DNA from 2 places in the Planomonospora antibiotica genome. Region 2 is predicted to be linked to the other one. Evidence: predicted binding sites of a transcription regulator. Region 2 holds the regulator's gene; the other holds the start of a gene.
The links. The regulator HspR, encoded in region 2, represses chaperone genes until heat shock. The targets are predictions, from matches to a motif close to ANTTGAGTCNNNNNGACTCAANT.

Region 1 (3,188 bases), on a different contig from region 2:
GGTGTACTCGCTCGCGAGGCTGCGCAGCACGTCCTCCCCGACCGCGACGTCGGCGGCGGACAGACCGGCCTTCTCCAGCTGCCGCGGGACCAGGTGGTCACGGGCGATCGCGACCTTCTCGTCCTCGGTGTAGCCGTCGAGCGTCACGACCTCCATGCGGTCCAGCAGCGGGCCGGGGATCGCCTCCAGCACGTTGGCGGTCGCCAGGAAGAGCACGTCGGACAGGTCGAGCTCGACCTCAAGGTAGTGGTCGCGGAAGGTGTGGTTCTGCGCGGGGTCGAGCACCTCCAGCAGCGCGGCGGTCGGGTCTCCCCGGTAGTCGGAGCCGACCTTGTCGATCTCGTCGAGCAGCACGACGGGGTTCATCGAGCCGGCCTCGCGGATGGCCCGGACGATCCGGCCGGACTGGGCGCCGACGTAGGTGCGCCGGTGGCCGCGGATCTCGGCCTCGTCCCGGACGCCGCCGAGCGCGACGCGGACGAACTTGCGGCCCATCGCGCGGGCGACGGACTCGCCGAGCGAGGTCTTGCCGACTCCGGGGGGCCCGGCCAGCGCGAGCACCGCGCCGCTGCGGCGGCCGCCGACCACGCCGAGGCCCTGCCGGGCGCGGCGGCCCCGGACCGCGAGGTATTCGATGATGCGGTCCTTGACGTCGTCGAGGCCGGTGTGGTCGGCGTCGAGGACCTCGCGGGCCGCGGCGATGTCGTAGGAGTCCTCCGTGCGCTCGTTCCACGGGATGTCCAGGACGGTGTCGAGCCAGGTGCGGATCCAGCCGGTCTCGGGGGACTGGTCGGAGGTCCGCTCCAGCTTGCCGACCTCCTTGAGCGCGGCCTCGCGCACCTTCTCGGGCAGGTCCGCGGCCTCGACCCGGGCGCGGTAGTCCTCCTCCTCGGTCTCCGGGGAGGAGCCGTCGAGCTCGGCGAGCTCCTTGCGGACCGCGGCGAGCTGCTGGCGGAGCAGGAACTCGCGCTGCTGCTTCTCCATGCCCTCCTGGACGTCCTTGCGGATCGTCTCGGCCACGTCGAGCTCGGCCAGGTGCTCGCGGGCCCACTCGACCAGCTTCTCCAACCGGCCGGCGGGGTCGGCGGTCTCGAGGATCTCGACCTTGCGCGGGGTGGTGAGCCAGGGCGCGTAGCCGGAGTTGTCGGCCAGGACGGACGGGTCGCTCATCGCGTTGACGGCGTCGACGACCTGCCAGGCGCCCCGCTTCTGCAGGATCGTGGTGGCCAGCGCCTTGTACTCCTTGGCGAGCTCCTCGGCGCGCTCCCCCGCCTCGACGGGCTCGACCCGGGTGGTCTGCACCCACAGCGCCGCGCCGGGGCCGGTGGTGCCGGCGCCCACGCGGACCCGGTCCACTCCGCGCACGACGGCGGCGGGCTCGCCGCCGGGCAGCCGGCCCACCTGCTCCACGACCGCCCTGACGCCGACGGCACCGTAACGCCCGTCGATCCGGGGGACGAGGAGCACCTGCGGCTTCTTCTCGCCGAGGGCCTGGGCCGCGTCGATGGCGGCTCTGACCTCGGTGTCGGACAGGTCGAGGGGGACCACCATGCCCGGCAGCACGACCTCGTCGTCGAGCGGAAGGACCGGGAGGTTCAAGCTCTCACTCATCTTGGCTCCATCGGGTTGAGTTATACCGACTCAATTAACAGGAGCCGCTGATTGTTCCCAGTCTTGAGCCTGTTCGCTGTCAGCGATCGTAATCGTGTAATCAGCTTCTCGCCGTCCCTCTGCGGGGTGATCCGGCGGGCCCCTCTCCGGGGTGACGCCCGGACGGCGCCCCCTCCCTAGACTGATCGGATGACCTCCCCTCCCGCCCCGCGGGACCGGGCCCGCAGTCCTCTGGCCTGGCTGGCGCGCGCGTTCGCCGACACGCTGTGGAGCGGTACGGCGGGTCCACCCCACCCCCGCCCCCGGCGGCTGGCCCCCCGCATGCCGAACTTCCTCGGGCTGCTGCCGTTCCGCACGATCGACCTGGTCCTCCTGGCCGATCTCGTGCTGGCCTACATCCTGTTCGAGGCGGGGTACTCCATGCTGGAGTCGAACGTGAAAGGCCCTCTCCCACCCCCCGTGTGGGAGGTCCCGTTCGCGGCCGCGTCCTTCGCCCTGCCCCTGGCCCTGCGCAACCGGTGGCCGCTGGCGGCCTGGCGGCTGGCCGCCGTGACGACCCCGGTCAGCGTGCTGGCCTGCGCCCCGCTCCTGGACATGCCGTACACCGCCCAGACCGTGATCATGTACCTGCTGGTGGTCTACGCGGTCGCGGTCCGCTGCGAGCGGCACATCACCATCGGCGTGTGGATCGTCTCGGCCGCCGCTCTGTGGCTCCTCGAGCTTCTCAGCCATGAGACCGGAACGGCCGGCTTCGGCGTGGTCGGGGTGACCGCGGCCGTCCTGCTCGGCTACAACGTCCGGGCCAGGCGCACGGCGGTCAGACTCCTGGCGGAGGAGGAGCGGCGCAGCGAGCAGGCCCTGGCCGGGCAGGCGGTGCTGGAGGAGCGGGCCAGGATCGCCCGGGAGCTGCACGACATCGTGGCCCACCACATGTCCGTGATCGCCATCCAGGCGGAGGCCGTGCCGCTGAAGGCGCAGGGCGAGGCGCGGCTGCTGGAGCAGGGGCTGGCGGAGATCCGCACGCTCTCGCTGACCGCGATGACCGAGATGCGGCGGGTGCTGGGCGTGCTGCGGGACGCCGACGGAGGGCGGGACACCGCGCCGCAGCCCGGCCTCGGCCACCTGGAGGAACTGGTCGCCACCGCGCGCTCGGCCGGGCTCACCGTGACGCTCAAGCTCGGCGGCGACCTGACCGGGCTGCCGACGGCGGTGAGCCTGTCGGCGTACCGGATCGTGCAGGAGTCGCTGAGCAACGCCATGCGCCACGCCCCGGGCTCGGCCGTCTCGGTGCGGATCACCCGGACCGCCGCCGAGCTCCAGATCCACGTGGCGGACGACGGCGGGCGCCGCTCCCCCGCCGGTCCCGGGCCCGCAGAGCCCTCCCGGCACGCGGGGCACGGCCTGCTCGGGATGCGGGAGCGGGTCTCCATGCTGAGCGGGAAGCTGTGGGCCGGGCCGGCCGGCGACGGCTTCGCGGTCACCGCCGTGCTCCCCGTCCCGGACGCCCCCTGACCTCCGGTCGCCGCCGCGCTCCCCGTCCCGGACGATCCCTGACCTCGGATCGCCGCGCTCCCGGG
Region 2 (3,188 bases):
GCCGCTGCCGGCTGCCCTCGTCGGTCTCCTTGGCCAGCGCGAGCTCCTCCATCATCATCCGGTCGACGTTCCGCTGGAGCTGGTCGATCTCCACGGGGCGGGAGTCGATCTCCATGCGGAGCCGGGACGCGGCCTCGTCGATGAGGTCGATCGCCTTGTCCGGCAGGAACCGGGAGGTGATGTAGCGGTCGGAGAGCGCGGCGGCGGCCACCAGCGCGCCGTCGGAGATCTGCACCTGGTGGTGGGCCTCGTAGCGGCCCTTGAGGCCGCGCAGGATCGCGATGGTGTCCTCGACCGAGGGCTCGCCCACGTAGACCTGCTGGAAGCGGCGCTCCAGCGCGGGGTCCTTCTCGATGCGCTCGCGGTACTCGTCGAGCGTGGTCGCGCCGATCATCCGCAGCTCGCCGCGGGCCAGCATGGGCTTGAGCATGTTGCCCGCGTCCATGGCGCCCTCGCCGGCGCCCGCGCCGACCATGGTGTGCAGCTCGTCGATGAAGGTGACGACCTGCCCCTCGCTCTGCTTGATCTCGTTGAGCACGGCCTTGAGCCGCTCCTCGAACTCGCCGCGGAACTTGGCGCCCGCGACCATCGCGCTCAGGTCCAGCGCGATCAGGCGCTTGTCCCGGAGGCTGGAGGGCACGTCGCCGGCGACGATCCGCTGGGCCAGGCCCTCCACGACGGCGGTCTTGCCCACGCCGGGCTCGCCGATGAGCACGGGGTTGTTCTTGGTGCGGCGGCTGAGCACCTGCACGACCCGGCGGATCTCCGTGTCCCGGCCGATCACCGGGTCCAGCTTGCCGGCCCGGGCCCGCTCGGTCAGGTCGACGCCGTACTTCTCCAGCGCCTGGTAGGTGTCCTCGGGGGTCGCGCTGGTCACCTTGGCGTGCCCGCGCACCTTCTCGAAGGCCTCCAGCAGCGCGTCCGGGGCCGCGCCGTTCGACCTCAGCAGCTCGGCCACCGGGCCGCCGTCGGAGGCCAGGCCGACCAGCAGGTGCTCGGTCGAGACGTACTCGTCCTCCAGCCGGCGGGCCCGCTCGGCCGCGGTGTGCAGCGCGGCGAGCAGCTGCCGGGAGCTGGACGGGGCGCCGACCGTCGAGCCCTGCGCCTTCGGCAGCGCCGCCAGCTGGGTCTCGGCCTCGGTGCGCAGCTTCTTCCAGTCGGCGCCGACGGCCTCCAGCAGGGGTACGGCGGTGCCGCCGGTCTGGGCGAGCAGCGAGGTGAACAGGTGGACCGGGGCGACCTCGGGGTTGCCCTCGGCGGCGGCGCGCCGGATGGCGGAGGAGACCGCCTCCTGGCTCTTCTGCGTGAGCTTGTAGTCCATGTCTCTTGCCTCACTTCGTTCGGCGGCGGGAGGGCTGCGCGCTTCCTCGGCGGACAGCGGAGCCCCCGCGCGGGAAGTCCCCCGGGGCAGGTGGTGCGGCTGTCGTCAGGCGGGTGGCAGCTGGTACTGGATCAGGGCGCGGATCGTCGCGACCTCGGCGCGCAGCCGGTGGTTCTCGTCGCGCAGGCGCATGGCCTCGTTCTCGAGCGTGAGGATCCGCTTGATGCCCGCGAGGTTGATGCCCTCCTCCTGGGAGAGCCGCTGGACCTCGCGGAGCATCATGATGTCGCGGGTGGAGTAGAGCCGCCCCCGGCCCGCCGTACGGCCCGGGCTGACCAGGCCGAGGCGGTCGTACTGCCGCAGGGTCTGCGGGTGCAGCCCGGACAGCTGGGCGGCGACCGAGATCACATAGACGGGGGTGTCATCCGACAGATCGAAGTAGTTGGCTTCCATGGGCTACTCGCTTCTGGCCTGTTGGATCAGCTCGGCGCGCGGGTCGCCTGCGGCGACGGCGTCGCGGAACTCCTCCAGGACGCCGCGCGCCTTGTCGTCCAGCTTCTGCGGCACCAGGACCTCGACCGTGGCGAGCAGGTCGCCCTTGGTGCCGTCCTTACGGGTCACACCCCGGCCGCGCACCCGGAAGGTGCGGCCGTTCGGGGTGCCCGGGGGGATGCGCAGAGTGACCGGCATCCCCTTGAGGATCGGCACCTTGATCTCGGCGCCGAGGGCCGCCTCGGTGAAGGTGACCGGCACGGTGATCGTCAGATTCTCGCCCGAGCGGCCGAAGACCGCGTGCGGCTTGACGTGGATCTGGACGTACAGGTCACCGGCGGGGCCGCCGTTCTCGCCGGGGGCGCCCTTGCCCTTGAGCTTGATGCGCTGGCCGTCGCCGACCCCGGCCGGGATGCGCGCCTGGATGGTGCGGGTGCTCTTGCCCCGCCCGCTCCCGTCGCACACCGGGCACGGGTCGTCGACCAGCAGACCGCGGCCCTTGCAGTCGCGGCACGGCTCGGAGAAGGCGAAGTTGCCCAGGTTGCGGCTGGCCGCGCCGGTGCCCTCGCAGGTCGGGCAGACCCGCGGGGTGGTCCCGGCCTTGGCGCCGGTGCCGGCGCACGCCGCGCAGGAGGAGGAGCTGGTGAGCCGGAGCGACACCGTGGTGCCCTCCACCGCCTCGGTGAAGGAGAGCGTGACCTCCGACTCGATGTCCTGGCCGCGGCGGGCCCTGGTGGTCGTCCCCCCGGGACGGGTGGCGCCGCCCCGGTTGAACAGGCCGCCGAAGATGTCGCCGATGCGCTCTCCGGCGCCCGGCTGCTGGGCGGTGCCGCCGAACAGGTCGCCCAGGTCGAACGGGAACCCGCCCCCGCGCGTGGCCCCTCCCGCCCCCGCGTAACCGCCGAGGCCCGATCCGAACAGCGCGCGCGCCTCGTCGTACTCCTTGCGGCGCTTGGCGTCGGACAGGACGTCGTAGGCCTCCGAGACCTCCTTGAACTTCGCTGTGCTCTCCGAAGTTCCGGAGTCCCCAGGGTTGGCGTCCGGGTGGTACTGCCTGGCCAGCTTCCGGTACGCCTTCTTGATCTCTTCGGCGGTGGCGGACTTGGGCACACCAAGGACGGCGTAGTAGTCCTTCTCCAGGTAGTCCTTGGTGCTCATCTGTCTTCCTTCTCCAGATATGGGGTGGATCGGTTATTCGGTCGCGTCGGATTCGCCGGGCTCGGCGACCGCGACGCGCGCGGGGCGCAGCACGCGCTCGCCGATCCGGTAACCGGGCTGCAGGATCTCCACGCAGGTCGGCTCGGTGACGTCGGGCGAGTAGCTGTGCATCAGCGCCTCGTGCACCGTCGGGTCGAAGGGCTCGCCCTTGGCGCCG

Region 1: a site for HspR is predicted at 1,625-1,647, ahead of lon (endopeptidase La). Genes of this name have one in related genera too.

The regions. Positions count from the first base shown of each region.
Region 1 covers NZ_BMQE01000012.1:78,942-82,129, forward strand. The annotation lists gene lon (endopeptidase La) at 1-1,611, opposite strand, end outside; gene IEZ06_RS14020 (sensor histidine kinase) at 1,801-3,123, shown strand.
Region 2 covers NZ_BMQE01000023.1:28,796-31,983, reverse strand. The annotation lists gene clpB (ATP-dependent chaperone ClpB) at 1-1,321, opposite strand, end outside; gene IEZ06_RS20825 (heat shock protein transcriptional repressor HspR) at 1,427-1,774, opposite strand; gene dnaJ (molecular chaperone DnaJ) at 1,778-2,971, opposite strand; gene grpE (nucleotide exchange factor GrpE) at 3,005-3,188, opposite strand, start outside.